DNA from 3 places in the Arthrobacter sp. NA-172 genome. Region 2 is predicted to be linked to each of the others. Evidence: riboswitches for the same ligand, from Rfam matches in the RefSeq annotation. Region 2 holds a riboswitch; each other region holds the start of a gene.
The links. Region 2 has a riboswitch for thiamine pyrophosphate ahead of ACF0H6_RS10105 (ECF transporter S component). Riboswitches for the same ligand answer to the same signal wherever they lie in the genome.
Positions count from the first base shown of each region.

Region 1: another riboswitch for thiamine pyrophosphate. It lies ahead of thiC (phosphomethylpyrimidine synthase ThiC); the one in region 2 lies ahead of ACF0H6_RS10105 (ECF transporter S component).
Region 3: another riboswitch for thiamine pyrophosphate. It lies ahead of thiD (bifunctional hydroxymethylpyrimidine kinase/phosphomethylpyrimidine kinase); the one in region 2 lies ahead of ACF0H6_RS10105 (ECF transporter S component).

Region 1 covers NZ_JBINOT010000001.1:767,603-773,451, reverse strand. The annotation lists partial or broken gene ffh (signal recognition particle protein) at 1-152, shown strand, start outside; gene ACF0H6_RS03920 (alpha/beta hydrolase) at 215-964, shown strand; partial or broken gene thiC (phosphomethylpyrimidine synthase ThiC) at 965-2,795, opposite strand; TPP riboswitch at 2,791-2,898, opposite strand; gene ACF0H6_RS03910 (amidohydrolase family protein) at 2,976-4,067, shown strand; gene ACF0H6_RS03905 (VOC family protein) at 4,145-5,017, shown strand; partial or broken gene ACF0H6_RS03900 (hypothetical protein) at 5,153-5,597, shown strand; gene rpsP (30S ribosomal protein S16) at 5,792-5,849, shown strand, end outside.
Region 2 covers NZ_JBINOT010000001.1:2,036,687-2,042,535, forward strand. The annotation lists gene ACF0H6_RS10095 (energy-coupling factor transporter transmembrane component T family protein) at 1-445, opposite strand, end outside; gene ACF0H6_RS10100 (ABC transporter ATP-binding protein) at 442-2,031, opposite strand; gene ACF0H6_RS10105 (ECF transporter S component) at 2,031-2,660, opposite strand; TPP riboswitch at 2,735-2,871, opposite strand; gene ACF0H6_RS10110 (NUDIX hydrolase) at 3,125-3,979, shown strand; gene ACF0H6_RS10115 (DUF4235 domain-containing protein) at 4,076-4,336, shown strand; gene mnhG (monovalent cation/H(+) antiporter subunit G) at 4,433-4,873, opposite strand; gene ACF0H6_RS10125 (monovalent cation/H+ antiporter complex subunit F) at 4,863-5,141, opposite strand; gene ACF0H6_RS10130 (Na+/H+ antiporter subunit E) at 5,138-5,704, opposite strand; gene ACF0H6_RS10135 (Na+/H+ antiporter subunit D) at 5,701-5,849, opposite strand, start outside.
Region 3 covers NZ_JBINOT010000001.1:669,044-674,892, reverse strand. The annotation lists gene ACF0H6_RS03400 (Rne/Rng family ribonuclease) at 1-1,877, shown strand, start outside; gene ACF0H6_RS03395 (hypothetical protein) at 1,849-2,523, shown strand; gene ACF0H6_RS03390 (hypothetical protein) at 2,533-2,676, shown strand; TPP riboswitch at 2,682-2,778, shown strand; gene thiD (bifunctional hydroxymethylpyrimidine kinase/phosphomethylpyrimidine kinase) at 2,770-4,290, shown strand; gene rplU (50S ribosomal protein L21) at 4,693-5,001, shown strand; gene rpmA (50S ribosomal protein L27) at 5,063-5,326, shown strand; gene obgE (GTPase ObgE) at 5,452-5,849, shown strand, end outside.

The sequences.
Region 1 (5,849 bases), 1.3 Mb from region 2:
ACCCGGCCAAGGCTGCCCAGGAACTGCGCGACGCCGAGAAAAAGCGGGCGAACTCTGTCTCGACGGGTGCGGCCTTCGGTCAGCCCGGCGGCGACTTCGATCCCTCGCAGCTGAACCTGCCCAAGGGCTTCGACAAGTTCCTCGGCAAGTAGACGTTCCACCCAACTGACTGGCAGTTAGTTGGGATGTCAGCCGGGTGCCATAGGCTTGGGGGATGCAAAAACAGCGCGTTGTGTTCGTCCATGGAGCAGGCACATTCGGCGCTGCCGCCTGGCCGAAGCAACATGGCATGGCGTTGAACTATGACGCGCTCTTCCTGAAACGCCACGGTTTTGACGCGCAGGCCGAGCCCTTGGATTCCAATGTCGCCGCCGACGTGGACATCGTGCTGGAGTGTCTCGGTGCGCATGCGGATCCAACAGCTCGCGGCGCAGCCCCTGGCGGCCACATTGTGGCGCACTCCCAAGGTGCGATTTCCGCCATGTTGGCTGCCGTGCAGAGGCCGGATCTGGTCCGCTCCCTTGTGCTCGTGGAACCCGGCTGCCTTTCCTTGACTGCGGAACTTCCGGCCACCGCCGCCTACCGGGCGCTGATGGAGCCACTGTTCCAGGTCCGGCACGAGCTCAGCGACGAGGATTACCAGCGTGAATTCGTCCGCCGGGCGTTTTCCTCGGAGGCGGCAGTCCTCACTACCCCTGAGGCCCGGCGCACCGCTCGGCGGCTGCGGTTGCAGGCTCCGCCGTGGGAAGCGCCCCTCCACTTTGTGCCGGGCGTTCCAACGCTTGTCCTGACCGGCGGCTGGGAACCCCTCTACGAAGAAATCGCGGCCTATTTGCAGGACACCGGTGCCCTCCACCGCGTCGCGGCAGGAGGACACCGGCCTCATGACTCAGTTGAAGGAGACCGGATGATCCGCTCCTTCATTGCGGATGTCAGCCGCGCCGGATCAGTCCAAGCTTCCTGATCAGCTCAGGCTTCCTGATTTCGCTGCTGATTTGCCTGCGGGAACCTCCAGCTCCGGAAGGTACACCTTGCCGCCGGAAGCCAGGAATTCCTCGCTCTTCTCACGCATGCCGCTGTACATTTCTGCGATAGCTGCTTGGGAATCCGCCGAACCGTACTCGTCACGGATGTCCTGGCTGATACGCATGGAGCAGAATTTCGGCCCGCACATCGAGCAGAAATGCGCGGTCTTGGCGGGTTCTGCCGGAAGCGTCTCATCATGGAAGGACTCTGCGGTCACCGGATCCAGTGACAGCGCGAACTGGTCACGCCAGCGGAATTCGAAGCGGGCCTTGGACAACGCGTCGTCACGTTCATGTGCTCCGGGGTGACCCTTGGCGAGGTCGGCAGCGTGGGCCGCGATCTTGTACGTGATCACACCGGTCTTGACGTCGTCCTTGTTCGGCAAACCCAAGTGCTCCTTGGGGGTCACGTAGCAGAGCATCGCGGTTCCATAGCGGGCAATCTCCGTTGCGCCGATGGCCGAAGTGATGTGGTCGTAACCAAGGGCCACATCGGTGACCAAGGGGCCCAGCGTGTAGAACGGGGCGCCCTTGCAGAGTTCCTGCTGGCGTTCCACGTTCTCCCGTACCAGGTGGAAAGGAATGTGGCCCGGACCTTCGACCATGACCTGGACGTCAAACTCCCAGGCCCGCTGAGTGAGCTCAGCCAGCGTGTCGAGTTCGGCGAACTGGGCAGCGTCGTTGGCGTCCGCCGTCGCGCCTGGCCGTAGTCCGTCGCCAAGCGAGAACGCGACGTCGTACTTGGCGAAGATCTCGCAGAGCTCATCGAAATGCGTGTAGAGGAAGTTCTCCTCATGATGAGCAAGGCACCATCCAGCCATGATGGAGCCCCCGCGGGACACGATGCCGGTCACGCGGTTCGCCGTCAGCGGTACGTACCGCAGCAACACCCCCGCGTGGATGGTCATGTAGTCCACGCCTTGCTCGCACTGTTCAATGACGGTATCGCGGAAGATTTCCCACGTGAGCTTGTTGGCCTCGCCGTTGACCTTCTCGAGGGCCTGGTAGATGGGCACGGTACCGATCGGCACGGGGGAGTTGCGGATGATCCACTCGCGCGTCGTGTGGATGTCGTCGCCCGTGGAGAGGTCCATGACGGTGTCCGCGCCCCACTGCGTTGCCCACTGCAGCTTGTCGACTTCCTCAGCGATGGAACTGGTCACGGCGGAGTTGCCGATGTTGGCGTTGATCTTCACCAGGTAACGCCTTGCCGATGATCATCGGCTCGGACTCCGGGTGGTTGATGTTGTTGGGAATGATGGCCCGGCCGGCGGCGACTTCACTGCGGACCAGTTCAACATCACAGTTTTCGCGGAGCGCAACGAACTGCATTTCGGGGGTCACCATGCCCTGCTTGGCGTAGTGCATCTGGGTGACTGTCTTGCCGACGACGGCGCGGCGGGGCACCGGTTGTGCGCCCTTCCACTCTGCGGAGGCGGCGCCACGGCGTACGGCGGACTTGCCGTCGTCGAGCAGGTTCCGTTCGCGGCCGCCGTACACTTCGGTGTCGCCACGGGATTCGATCCACTCGCCACGGAATGGTTCGAGGCCCCTGACTGGATCGCTGCCGGGCCCGGCGGTCCGGTACACCCGGAAGGGCGCATTTGCCTCGCCGTTGGGCGATGGTTCCAAGGCGATTTCAGTGACCGGCACCCTGATTCCCGTCCCGGCGTCTTCCATGAACGCGAGGGAATGCGACTTGAGGGACTGGGTCACGTTGGGGACCGCTTCGTTTTGGGTAGGGCTTTGCTGTGCTTCTTTGGTGCTCAAGGGACTGCTCACTTCCTTCGCCGGCATTACCCGGACAGGTTCAACGGTCGCAGGCCGCGTCAGCCCGATCTCAGCCCTTGCAAGGGCCCCCGTGTGGTCGTAGACGAAGCTATCACAGCCCGAAGTGTTCCAGTCAGATGTGACCGAGCCCGTAACGTGGCCGAAGTCTAGGCTGGATGCATGCCAGAAATCATCGAGTTCAGCGGTGCCGTGCTCATCGGGCCGGAAGAAGAGCAGCGTGGCCTGTGGTCCGTCGACGGACGGTTGACGTTTGTCCGGCCCGTCGCCCCGCCGAACGTTGTGCTGGACGGATGGGTGCTGCCCGGACTCGTGGACGCGCACTGCCATGTGGGATTAGGGGTAGGCGGAGCGGTCGACGACGAGACTGCGCGTCTGCAGGCAACGGCAGACCGCGACGCCGGGACCCTCCTGATCCGCGACGCCGGTTCCGCAAGTGATACGCGCTGGCTCCAACGGCGGCCGGACATGCCCCGGATCATCCGGGCGGGCCGTCACATCGCGAGGAAAGGGCGATATATCCGTGGGTTGGCCGAGGAGGTTGAACCCGAGGGGCTGGTGGAAGCCGTGCGCAAGCAGGCCCGCGCCGGAGACGGTTGGGTCAAGATCGTTGGTGACTGGATTGACCGCCTGGCCGGGGACCTCGGTCCGTCTTTTCCGGCAGCTTTCGTCAAGGATGCCGTCGCGGCCGCGCATGACGAGGGAGCCCGGGTGACGGCTCATTGCTTCGCCGAAGAAACCATCGATGACATGCTCGACGCCGGCATCGACTGCATCGAGCACGCCACCGGCCTGCTGCCGCACCATATTCCGCGACTCCTGGAGCAAGGAGTGCCGATCGTCCCCACGCTCATCAACATCGGGACCTTCCCGGACATCGCGAGGCAGGCCGAGGCGAAATTCCCGCGCTACGCCACCCACATGACCTCGCTGTGGGAACGCCGGTATGAGCGGGTCCGCGAGGCGTTCGACGCCGGGGTGCAGGTATTCGCCGGGACCGACGCGGGCAGCGTCATCAAGCACGGCCGCATCGGTCAGGAAATCCTGGAACTGCACCAGGCGGGCCTGCCGGCGGCCGCTGCCCTCGATGCCGCTTGCTGGTCTGCCCGCGAGTGGCTGGGTGCCGGTGCCATCACAGAAGGCGCCAGTGCCGACGTCGTGGTTTACGCGAAGGATCCGCGCGTGTCCCTTGAGGTTGTCCTGAAACCTGAGCGCCACGTGCTCAGGGGACGCATTTCAGGCGGCGGTCATTAGGAATAAATTGAAGCTTCAAGTAATTTAGATATATAGAGGTTGCCGAAGGGCGGCGCCACAAGAATCGGGAGTTTCACATGACCACCACATCCAGCCAGGATCTCCTTCCTGCCGAACTCACCATGGGCACGGTGATGCTCAAAGTGGGGGACATGAAGCTCATGAGCGACTACTATCAGCGGGCGTTGGGGCTGGATGTCGTTGCCGAACAGGATGGCGGCCTTTACTTCGGCCGTGTCGGTACGCCGCTGGTGCACCTCGCCCCTGCCGCCGGACTCCAGATCCCCTCGCGCGGCGAGGCCGGGCTGTTCCACACGGCTTTGCTGTTCCAGGACCAATCCTCACTCGCGGCCACTGTTGCCTCCGCCGCGCAGTACGAACCCCAGGCCTTCGTCGGTAGCGCAGACCATCTGGTCAGCGAGGCCTTCTACTTCACCGATCCCGAGGGCAACGGCATCGAGCTTTACTACGACAAGCCCCGGGAAGGTTGGGAGTGGAACGGTACATCGGTCGTCATGGACAGCCTGCCCCTCCCGCCACAGCGTTACCTTGAGCAGTACCTGAGCGAGGCTGCCGTGACCGGCCAGCACGAGTCGGGCGCCGGCGTCGGGCATGTCCATCTCCAGGTGGGTGATGTGCAGATCGCTCAGAATTTCTATGTCGATACTCTGGGCTTCGAGAAGACGGCCGGCTGGCACGGGCAGGCACTGTTCGTTTCCGCGGGCGGCTACCACCACCACATGGCCATGAATGTCTGGAACAGCCGCGGTGCTGGTCCCCGCAAGGACACGCTGGGCCTCGGCGAAGTGGTCATTGAGGTGCCGTCAGGCGACGACGTTGGCGCGCTCGCCGACCGCCTCAAGGTCGCCGGCATTGCGTCCCACCACACCGGCCAGGAGTTGCGCTTCGAGGACCCGTGGCGCAACCGGCTGCGGGTCGCCGTCCGCTAGCGTCCAACTTGCTCCCCAACTTCGCTCCGCTCAGCCGGGGACCCCTCGCAAGTTAGACTTGGCACTGATGGCTCGGCGGCAGTCTCTGCAGCCGCGCCGCAGCACCGTTGGCACGAATGAATGAGGGTAGTTTTCATGGGCTTTGCTGAAATCTTTGTTGCCACCCACGAGGAAGCACTCCAAAGGGCATCCGCCCTGGAGAAGGGCGGCGATGTCTCCGGCGCCGCAGTACGGATCCCTGGAATCAGTGATTTTGAAGTAGAACAGTTGGGCGGACCTGGCCGGCACTGCAGTACACGCGGCGGGGGCCGACTACGAGCTCGCCCTGGTGGATGTGACCAGTGATGCATTGCTGGGCGTCCCCGAAGCCATGGTCCGTGCCCTGTCCGAACTTCTCAGCTATGAGACTGAAGGTGAAGGAAGCGTCCTCGACGACGTTGCCGAAAGTTGGGCGGCCCAGGAAGACATGCCCTTCGATTCCCAGCAGTCCCGCATGTATGTCCAGCAGTTGGCGGCACTCGCCAGCGATGTAGAGAAGGCCGATCGCGCCGGTCTCTACGTCTGGTCCGCCGGGCAGTAACCCGGAACCAACCCGCCATACGGGAGCGTAGTTCGAAATACTGTCCGCCATCTGGCACAATGGACAGGTACTCGATCCGCGCGGCCCCTCTCTCCGTGTGTGCATCTTGTCCTTGGAACCCTCAAGTATGGCCCGCCCCACGGGTGCAGAACGACGGGCTCAACCCCGTTTCAGAAACAGGAGTGACCACAAAAGTGGCCGTAAAGATTCGCCTTAAGCGCTTCGGTAAGATGCGCGCACCGTACTACCGCA
Region 2 (5,849 bases):
CAAAACGGTGCGGCAGTTTCGCTTTCTGCGCCAAGGCATCGGCGAGGTCGGTCGGGTCCGTGCAGCTCATCAGCAGGATGGCCGGCATGGCGATCGCAAGGCCACGCAGCATGAAACCTAGCCCTAACTGCAGCGAGCCTTCGCTGATAGACCAGATCCCGACGTCAAACAGTACCCTGCCGCTGTGCGCAGAGAGGATCGCCGTACTCCAGCCACCAAGTGCCGCCGCGATAATCAAGGGCCAGCCGCGCTGCCACACCAAACGCAGAGTCAGTCCCGCGAGGGGAAACAAGGCCAGCTCGCCGAGGAGCGCCGTCGAAGCGGACACCCAGTCAATGGACAGGGCCAGCACCAGGGTGATCAGGAAGACGGACGCAAACTTGGCCAGCGGATTCGCCCGCGTGAGGAGCGCGTGATTGCCACTCAGGGTCACTGCATTCCTCATGCCGCACCCGCCTCCTGACGCGCGCTGCCTTGAATCGCAGGCTCGAACCGCATCTCGGTTCCGCCCAGCACGGAGCTGAACTCCCTGTCGTGAGTCACCGAAACCACGGAAGTACCGGCGTCGAGCAATTCGGACAAGAATGACGCCAGCTCGGCCCACGTGTTGGCATCCTGTCCGAAGGTCGGTTCGTCCAGCACCAGCACGCGCGGATGCGCGGCAAGCACGGTGGCCACGGACAGCCGTCGCTTCTCGCCGCCGGAGAGCGTGTACGGATTGGCGTCCACCAAATGGCTCAGGCGCAGCCGTTCCAGCAACTCGTCCACACGCTCCTCGCCGTGGCCGAGGTGCTTGGGGCCGAACATGAGCTCGTCCAGCACCCGGCCCGTCACGAATTGGTGCTCCGGCTCCTGGAAGACGGTCCCGATACGCGAGATCAGCTGTTCGGCCTTCCAAGTGAAGGGATCGACGCCGACGCCCGCGTGAAGTCCGACGGCGGCAGTCACCGAGCCGGAGACCGGCGCCAACAGTCCGGCAAGGGTCAGGGCGAACGTGGATTTTCCGGCGCCATTGGGACCCGTGATCGTCAGTGCCTGCCCCGCAAGCACTTCGGCGTCGAGTCCGGTTTGCACGGGGATAGGGGGGACCGTTTTGAGCCCGCGACGGCGCGCCCGTTCGCGGGAGACTGCCAGATCCTGGGTGGCGAGCAGCAGCTCTCCCCCGACTGCCGATCCGACTGCCGATCCGTCCGCCGCCCGGGAACGTGGCCGGGTGGCGGGCACATAGGCGGGAACCCACACGCCTGCAGCAGTGAGCATGTCCCTTGCTTGCGTCAGTACGGTCTCCGGATCGCCGTCCAGGAGCACAGCGGGCGTCGAGCCACCCTCGGCGGAACTGCCCGGCTGCAGGACCACGATCCGGTCCACGAGGTCTTTCCATACCGAGACCCGGTGCTCAACTACAACGAGCGTGGCTCCGGTTTTGTCCAAGCAGCGTCCCACGGCGTCGCGGACCTCCAGCACCCCGGCGGGGTCCAGGTTGGCGGTGGGCTCATCCAGGAGGACCAAGCCCGGCCGCATCGCCAGGATGCCGGCAAGCGCGAGGCGTTGCTTCTGCCCGCCGGACAGGGCCGACGTCGGGTGGTCGAGCGCGAAGCCGCCGCCTGCGCTGGTCCTCAGCCCGACGTCGTCGAGCGCTTCGTGGACCCTCGTCCAGATCTCCTCCCGCGGCACGCAAAGATTCTCGGCGCCGAAGGCGACATCATCGCCCAGCCGCGAGAGCACCACCTGGGTCTCGGGGTCCTGCTGCATGAGTCCCGCACGGCCCCGTCGGGAACGAGGCGAAGCGCCGTCCACCAGCAAACTGCCGGTCTCGTCGGCGTCGTCCCCCTCCTCGCCCAACACCCCCGCGAGGGCATGCAAAAGTGTCGACTTGCCCGCGCCCGATGGGCCGAGCAGCAACACCCGTTCACCGGGACGGATGTCCAACTCCAAGCCTTGGATGGCCTGTGTAGTGCGGCCGGCATGCCGCCAGCCCCATCCTTGGGCCGTGACAGCGGCCGGCCGCACGCCGGCATGGGAACTGGGCATTAGGAGAAGACGGGCTCCGAAGCGGCCTTACGGGACGCGAACGAGCCCAACACACCGGTTTTGGCGAGGCCGCGGGTGGCGATCCACGCCAGCGCGCCGGCAATGACGGCACCGGAAATCGTGCAGAACACAATGTAGGCCAGCTTGTCACCGGCTTCCCAGGCGATGTTCCAGCCCCACGGCAGGAAGGAATCGTTGAGCCCGCAGAACAGACCTGCACCGGCCCCGGCCAGCAGGGACACCGGCAGGTTGAACTTCTTGTACATGAATGCGAGGAAGATGAGTTCCGCGCCGAGTCCCTGGAGCAGTCCGGACATCAGCACCGTGGTGCCGTACTGGTTACCCATGATGAGCTCGCTGACGGCGGCAACGGTTTCGCAGAAAATCGCGGCACCGGGCTTGCGGACAATGAGCATGCCCAGAACAGCCGGGATCATCCAGCCGCCGGCGATCAGGCCGCCGAGAGGCGGGTAGGTAGCGGTCGCGGGCGTGACGACCAATGCCATCTGGTCCCAAGCCCAGAAGATCACGCCGCCGGCGATGGCGACCAGAGCCGCCACCACGATGTCCACCACGCGCCAGTTGTAACCGGGCTTGGTGAGGGCCGCCTTTGCAGAAATACCAGTCATTTTGTCCTCCTGAGGAACAGGAGGGGAAAGTGTTTCCGGTTTTCCTTCGAGCGGCTTGCGCCTCCGGTTCCGGACACTATGAGAACTCGACTCCCTTGCGCCGGTACTAGCCGGATCAGGTTCGAGGGTCTGCGGCTGTCCGCACTCTCAGCGCCCGTCCTCCGTGCCGCATTGCTGCAAGCCCGACGGCGGCGCTCCCCTGTCGTTATCAATCCACCCTTTTGGGCGTGGTTCAGTTTACACCTTGGCGGGGTTGCGGGCGCTTTGTTTGCGCGCGCTGAGCGGTCACAAAGGACGGAGAGCGACACATTCTGCTGGATCATTCGCCGTCCGAGCGCGAGCCGGCCTGAGGTGGCGCGGGCAAGTGGCGAAACTGGGAGAATGATCAAGCAGAATCGAACGCGCGGCATCCCCAGCTCCGCGGGCGGGCAGCAAGCGGGCGGCAGGCGGGCAAAGGAGCGGTCTTGACAGGCATTGGCGAAGCGAACACCACGGTGGCCGAACCTAGGCTCGCGGCGAGCGTGATCCTGATCCGCGATGCCGCACATCCCCCGGATCCTGTAGATCCCGCAGATCCAGCGGCTCTGGCAGGACCAGCACATCCCGCGGCTCTGGCAGGACCAGCACATCCCGCGGCTCTGGCAGGACCAGCACATCCCGCGGATCTGGCAGGACCAGCACATCCCGCAGGACCAGCACATCCCGCGGGCCGCGGGCTGGAGGTGTTCGTGCAGCATCGAGTGTCCACCATGGATTTTGCCGCGGGCATGGTGGTCTTCCCCGGCGGACGCGTGGACCAAGCGGACAGCGCCGGCTGGGACTTCACGGACGACATCGTCGAGCAGCATGCCGCCGCGTGGCACCGGAGCAGTATTGCCGCCGAGCCCTCGTTAGCCCGGCACAACGCCGGCCGGGTGCTCGCGGCCGCGCAACGCGAGGTGTTCGAAGAGGCCGGGCTGAAGCTCGACGCAGCCACCCTCCGCCCGTGGGCCAACTGGGTCACCCCGGAGGACCAGCCCAAGCGCTTCGACACATACTTCTACGTTGCCTGCCCGGCTTCGGGTGCAGAGCCACAGCACCAGACAACGGAAGCGTCGTCGTCTCAGTGGATGCCGGTCCGCGGAATCCTTGACGCCGAGGCCGCAGGGACTCTCAAGCTCATGCCGCCCACCCTGGCGCTGCTGGACGAACTTCTGACTCTCGGCGCGGTGGAGGCGGTCCTGGCCGAAAGGCGCGACATCGTTCCGGTGCGCCCGAAGCCCGGAGCCCTGGAGGAGTTCTTCCGGCTCAGGCGCCAACCCCCATCCGTGGCTCCCTAAAGGCCCCGTTGGGCGCTGAAACGGCCGGTGGGTTGCAATCGATAAAGTCGGGTTAGGCTGGGGTCGGTCCTGTTTCCTCCCGCAAGGAGTCCCGCAATGAACCTCGTCTTCAAACTGCTCGGTGCCGGTGTAGGCATCGGCGCTGGCATTGTCGGTAGCAAGATCGTCAACGCAGTGTGGGAAAAGACCACGGGCAACAAGCCTCCCAAGGGCCACGACGATATGGAAGCAAGCCTGCGTTCGGCCCTGACTTTTGCCTTGATTTCATCGACTGTCAGCGCCGTCATCCAGGTCCTCGCTGGCCGCAGCACTCAGCGCGCGATCTCGCGCTTCAACAAGACCCCGGAAGTCGTCTAGCGCGGCTCGCCGCCACCCCCGGCGGGGGCTCCGTTCCGGAAGTCGTCTAGCGCGGCTCGCCGCCACCCCCGGCGGGGGCTCCGTTCCGGAAGTCGTCTAGCGCGGCTCGCCGCCACCCCCGGCGGGGGGCGACGCGGGGCGGGCCTCTTCAGCCTTCTCGGCGGCCCGCTCACCGGCCGCCCGCAGCACCACAGCCTCGAGTTCGTCCGCGCTGAGAAATTCGGGGTGGAGGTGCTTGGTCCTGTATCCCGCGCGGCCCACCATGTGGGCCGACACAGGCACGGTCAGCAGCTGGAAAATCCACGCGACCAAGAGAACGGGCCACACCCACCACTCGCGCATCTGCAGCCCGATAGCCGCCAAGACAAGGAACAGCCCCAGCACTTGCGGCTTGGTAGCGGCATGCATGCGGCTCATCAGGTCCGGGAAGCGCAACAGGCCGATTGCCGCGCCCAATGACATCAGCGCGCCAACAATCAGCAATACGGCGGTAACGGCATCGATCACGGCGTCGGCTCCGGTGGCATTAGGAGTCATTGACTTGCCCTCTCCGATCGGCCACGAAGCGGGCAACCGTCACGGAACCGATAAAGCCGATGAGCGCCAGCGCGACCAGCAACACGAGGTTGTTCAAGTGCCTGTTGACGGCCATGTCGATGGCCAGCGCGGCGCTCAGGATCGCAAGCAGCACATCCGAGGCCAGCACTCTGTCCAGCAATGACGGTCCGACGGCGATCCTATAGATCGCTCCGGCCGCCGCGAGGCTGAGAATCACCGCCGTAACAATCAGCACGATGTCTTTCACGAGCCAGCTCCCCTCGTTGCAGGCCAGCCTTCGGCCTGGAGCGCATCCATTTCCTCGCGTGTACCCATAATCCGGATCAGCCCGGCCTCAGTGTCCTGGACTTCCCGGCGAAGTTTGGCGAGGTCGGTCTCGTTGCGGACGTTGAGCCCGTGAATGTAGAGCGTAGACGTGGAGCGGTCTACTTCCACCACCAGGGACCCCGGAATCAGCGAAATCACGTGGCCTGTAGCGGTCACCATGAGGTCGGAACGGCTCCGCAATGGAACGGCGACGACGGCGTTTGTCACCGCTGGCCCGCGGAAGATCGCCAGGTACATGACCTGGATACTCGCGGCCACCACCTTGCCCAGGAACACCACCACAAAAGGAATGGCGCGCAACACATTGAAGCGTCCGCTGAGCTCCACGGGAGGCAGGTAAAAGACCCTTGCCACCACCACCGCGATCAACGCACCGAACACGAGATTGCCCGGGCTGAAGTCCCGCCAAAGCGCGCCCCAGACCACCACCAGCCAGACCAGCAGGGGCAGCTCGGTGCGGAAGGAAATCCGTTTGCGGCTCACTTGCCACCTCCCTGCACCAGCGCCGGCGCTCCGCCTAGTGGCGCAGCGATCCCCGGAACCGCGGCCTTGTCGCCCAGCACGGAGCGGATATATGCAGTACGGTCCAACATCTGTTCCGCGGAGTTCCCGGCCAACTGGAACAGCG
Region 3 (5,849 bases), 1.4 Mb from region 2:
TCGAAGAGGAACCGCAGGCTGACGCTGAAGAGGTTTCCGAGGACAACGAACTGGACGAAGCCGGCAGCCGCCGTCGGCGTCGCAGCCGTGGGCGTCGTGGACGCCGGGGGAACGAGCGCGATGAAGCCGCGGGAGAAGAATCGTCTGCCGAGTCCGAGGACGAGGCAGAAGCAGGCCAAGAGGAAGCCCTCGAGGAATTCGTCACCTCACGTCGTCGCCGGCGACGCCGCCGTGGCGACCAGGACCTGGAATTGACGGGCGGCGGAGACGATGATCCCCCCAACACGGTGACCCGTGTCCGCGCTCCCCGCGCACACGTCGAGTCCACCAGCAGCTCGGACCGCGTAACCAGCGTCAAGGGCTCGACGCGCCTTGAAGCGAAGAAGCAGCGACGCCGCGAGTCCCGGGAAACCGGTCGCCGTCGCCAGGTCATCACCGAAGCCGAATTCCTGGCACGCCGTGAGTCTGTGGACCGTCAGATGATCGTTCGCCAGCGCGACGACAGGATCCAGATCGGTGTCCTGGAAGACGGCGTGCTCGCGGAGCACTTCGTGTCCAAGACGCAGCAGGATTCCCTGATCGGCAATGTCTATCTGGGCAAGGTCCAGAACGTGCTGCCGTCCATGGAAGCTGCGTTCGTCGATATCGGACGCGGCCGCAACGCAGTGCTGTACGCCGGCGAAGTCAACTGGGATGCCGTCACCCTTGAAGGCAAGCCGCGTCGCATCGAAAATGCCCTGAAGTCGGGCGATTCCGTGCTGGTGCAGGTCACCAAGGACCCCGTCGGCCACAAGGGTGCTCGCCTGACCAGCCAGATTTCGCTCCCAGGACGTTACCTCGTGTACGTTCCCGGCGGTTCGATGACCGGCATCTCCCGCAAGCTGCCCGACGTCGAGCGCAACCGCCTGAAGCGGATCCTCAAGGATCGCCTCCCGGAGAACGCTGGCGTTATTGTCCGCACAGCGGCTGAGGGTGCTTCCGAAGAAGAACTGACGCACGATATCAACCGCCTGCGTGCACAGTGGGAAGGTATTGAAAGCCAGTCCACTTCCACGAAGATCCTCGCCCCGGAACTGCTCTACGGCGAACCGGACCTCACCATCAAGGTTGTCCGCGACGTCTTCAACGAGGACTTCTCCAAGCTGATCGTCTCGGGCGATGAAGCTTGGGACACCATTGAGGCCTACGTCACGTATGTGGCGCCGGACCTGGTGGGTCGCCTCGAAAAGTGGACCTCGGACCAGGACATCTTCTCGGCCTGGCGCGTGGACGAACAGATCCACAAGGCATTGGAGCGCAAGGTCTTCCTGCCTTCCGGTGGTTCACTCGTGATCGACCGCACTGAGGCCATGACGGTTGTTGACGTCAACACCGGCAAGTTCACCGGCAGCGGTGGCAACCTCGAGGAAACCGTCACCAAGAACAACCTCGAAGCTGCCGAAGAAGTAGTCCGTCAGCTGCGCTTGCGCGACATCGGCGGAATCATCGTCATCGACTTTATCGACATGGTCCTGGAATCCAACCGCGACCTCGTTCTGCGACGCATGGTCGAGTGCCTCGGCCGTGATCGTACCAAGCACCAGGTTGCCGAAGTGACTTCGCTTGGTTTGGTCCAGATGACCCGCAAGCGCATGGGCACCGGCCTGCTCGAGGTCTTCGGCGAGCAGTGCGAAACCTGCGCAGGACGCGGAATCGTCACCCACGACGAGCCGGTGGAACACCGCCGGGCCAACGTGGTGGCCGCTGAACACCATCACCCGCGCACGGAGTCACAGCCGGCCGTCCGCCCGGAGCAGCGCAAGCGCCGCCGGGGCAGGGGCACAGGCCAGGGGACCCAGGAAGCTCCCGGTGACCCCTCCGGCGCCGGTCCACAATGAGTCTTCGGATCCCAACCGTCAGGCTGCCACCCGCGCTGCGCTGGCCACCATCGCGGCGGCGGCCCACGCTGCGCACCTGCACGACGACGAGTTGCACCACGCCGCGGAAACCCTGGCAGAGGCCGCTGCAGCCGAGGCTGCCGTAGCCGGGACAGTTCCCGTTCAGGCTCCGGCAAGTGGCGAGCAGCGCTCGAAGCCGGTGTTGCGATTTGGTGGCGAGGAAGTGGCGTTGCCTTTCGTCCACCACGAAGAAGAGCCGGTGAGCGGCTCGCCCGCCATGAGCTTGGATCTGTTGGCACAGGCGTTTGCAGGCCTCGGCGAGGCGTCTGACACCGAAACGACTAGTACCGGCACGACTAGTACCGGAACGACGGCGACGCTAGCGCCTACCAGGGACTCTGCCACCGCATCGGTGGGGGAATCCCCAGAGCAGGCCTCGCGTGGACGCAGGGGCCGCCGGAACCGTAGTGCCAGCCGGGCGCAGGGTGCCGCCAACGCCACCGATGTGGAGCACCACGAGGTTGTCACGGCCGTGTCCGGTGGGTCCGCCCACGAGGCCAAGGCGCCTGCGTCGGTTCCGGCTAAATCGGCTGCCGCGGCTGAACCGATCATCCTCGGTGTCGGCGTGCCGAAGTCCGAACTCTAGAATCAGTTCATGTCAGGAGCCCCGGCTGCTTCCACACTTGTGGAGGCGGCCGGGGCTTCGGCGTTCCCGGCCGGTTCACTGGACTTTGACGCGGACTATTCCGGCGGCTATTTCGCCGGTCATTATTGCCGGGCGAGTTGTGATCCGGGTTAAGCTGAGGGACTGACACGGGGTGCCGCGCACCAAGCCGGCTGAGACCAGACCCGTTGAACCTGTCCGGTTAGCACCGGCGAAGGGATGTCTCGTATGACTGATTCAGTGCATTCGGCTGTCTACCCCCTCAATGCCACTCATCGGCCACTTCCCAGGGTCCTCAGCATTGCCGGTTCCGATCCCTCAGGCGGCGCCGGGATACAGGCTGACCTCAAGAGCATTGCGGCCAACGGCGGCTATGGAATGGCCGTGATCACGGCGCTCACGGCACAGAACACGCAGGGTGTCACCGCAGTTCATGTGCCCCCCGTGGAGTTCCTGCGTCAGCAACTCAGGGCCATTAGCGATGACATCACGGTGGACGCCGTCAAGATCGGCATGCTCGGGGACGTCGCGGTCATCGACGAAGTCCGCCGCTGGCTGGAGGAGGTGCGCCCCGCCGTCGTGGTCCTGGACCCAGTGATGATTGCCACCAGTGGTGATCGGCTCCTTGCTGAATCCGCTGAAGCCGCGCTACGGGCACTGCTGCCCCTCGCTGACCTGGTCACTCCAAATCTTCCGGAACTGGCCATGCTGCTCGGCGAATCAGAGGCAACGGACTGGGCCGCGGCGTTGGAACAAGGCAAGCGTCTTGCTGCCGCCTGCGGAAACACCGTGCTGGTGAAGGGCGGCCATCTGCAGGGAGCCGGCTGCCCCGATGCCTTGGTCAATACGGTCGGACTCCTGAGCCAGGACGTGGTGGAATTTGCCGGTGACCGGGTGGAAACCCGCAACAGCCACGGCACGGGGTGTTCCCTGTCATCAGCGATTGCAACGGCCAAGGCGCGGCTTGGCGACTGGGAATCCGCCCTTCGTCTGGTCAAGCCCTGGCTTCAGGAAGCGCTCGCCCAGTCCGGCACGCTGGAAGTGGGGAAGGGTAACGGGCCGATCCACCACTTCCACGAGCTTCAGCAAGCCCTTCAACCGGGGGATTTTGCAGCCCGGATGTGGGACGGTGCACAGAAGGAGCTCGAGGCCATCTACGGCTTGGAATTCATCCAGGACCTCCAGTCCGGTGAACTCAGCGAGGAGCAGTTCACCTACTACTTGGCACAGGATGCCCTCTATCTCAACGGGTATTCGCGCGTCCTGGCCAGGGCAAGCGCCCTTGCGCCCAGCGAAGACGAACAGCTGTTCTGGGCCCGCGGCGCACGAATGTGCCTTGAAGTCGAGTCCGAACTCCATCGGAACTGGCTCAGCGGACGCCAGGCAAACGGAGAACTTGGCCCCGTTACCAAGGCCTACGTGGACCACCTGTTGGCTGCATCGGCGTCGGGCAGCTACGCCGTGCTGCTGGCTGCGGTGCTGCCGTGCTACTGGTTGTACGCCGAGGTGGGCCAGCGGCTCCACCAAGGCTTCGTGCAGGCGGGATCCCCGGCAGGACATGCTTACTCGGACTGGCTGCGGACTTATGCGGACGGGGAATTCGCCGAGGCCACACGCACGGCGATCAACATTACAGATGCGGCTGGGCGGGCGGCTTCACCTGCGGAGCGCACCGCGATGATGGTGGCGTTCTCCCAGTCTTGCCGCTACGAGACGGCGTTCTTCGATGCTCCGCGGCTCCACGGCTGAACCGGGGCCTCGGTTGCGAAAAGGGGCCCGGAGGCTGGGTTCGAGAGACTCTGCTGCGTGTCGTGGTGGCCATCCGTACTTTTCCCGGTGAGCAGGGTAAGCTATATGGGCACGGTACCGGACGGCGGCATAGCCAGTCTGTGGCAGCCATCACGTGGCAGCCTCCGGACCTGGCCTCATTTGCAGCCGAGGGCGAAACTAGCGTAATCTAGATCTTCGGTGCTTACGCCAACACTTGGGTTATGCCCCTAGGAACCATTCATTTGGAACTGTTCGTGGGACGACTCATGGACTCCGTACCGGAGTCCACGGCGTTGAGGCACAGCGTGAACCAGGACCGTTTTCGGATCGGGGTTCCGCACGCAAATTTAGTAATAAACGTCGAGAGAAGTGAGTGCCCAAGTGGTGTACGCGATTGTCCGCGCAGGCGGCCGCCAAGAAAAGGTTTCCGTTGGAGACTACGTAACCCTGAACCGCGTCCCCGGTGGAGCCGGCAGCACCCTTGAGCTGCCCGCACTGCTCCTGGTAGACGGTGACAAGGTCACCTCCGCCGCTGCGGATCTGGCCAAGGTCAAGGTTACGGCTGAGATCCTCGAAGACCTCCGTGGTCCGAAGATTGTCATCCAGAAGTTCAAGAACAAGACCGGGTACAAGAAGCGCCAGGGTCACCGTCAGGAACTGACCAAGATCAAGATCACCGGTATCAAGTAACCACTGGTTGCTGTTCAGGTTTTCAACAGATTCCCCAGAATTTTAAAGGCAGGCATTTCAAATGGCACATAAAAAAGGCGCGAGTTCCACTCGCAACGGTCGTGACTCCAACGCCCAGTACCTCGGCGTAAAGCGCTTCGGTGGCCAGGTCGTTTCCGCAGGCGAGATCATCGTCCGCCAGCGCGGCACCCACTTCCACCCGGGCGCCGGTGTCGGCCGCGGTGGCGACGACACCCTGTTCGCCCTGCAGGCAGGTGCGGTTGAGTTCGGTACTCGCCGCGGCCGCCGCGTAGTGAACATCGTTGCTGCTGCAGCTGCAGAGTAATACCAAGTTCTGAACGGGTGGAGCGGGCCGTATGGCCCGCTCCACTTGTCTTTTTAACCGCACTAGAATTTTCCACACAGCAGTAAATTCCACACAGCAGTAATTTCCACACAGAGGAGAAACACGTGGCCACCTTCGTAGACCGGGTAGTACTTCACGTATCCGGCGGAACAGGCGGCCACGGCTGTGTCTCTGTTAAGCGCGAGAAGTTCAAGCCCCTTGGCGGACCCGACGGCGGCAACGGCGGCAATGGCGGCGACGTCATCCTGCGCGTTGATGCGCAGACCACCACCCTGCTTGATTACCACCACGCCCCGCACCGCCACGCAACCAATGGCGGCCCGGGCATGGGAGACTGGCGCGGCGGCAAGAACGGTGAAACCCTTGTCCTTCCCGTTCCGGAGGGCACGGTAGTCAAGACCAAGGACGGCGTTGTCCTGGCCGACCTCGTCGGCGAAGGGACCGAGTTCATCGCGGCCGCCGGTGGTCAAGGTGGCCTTGGCAACTCGTCGCTGTCTTCGCA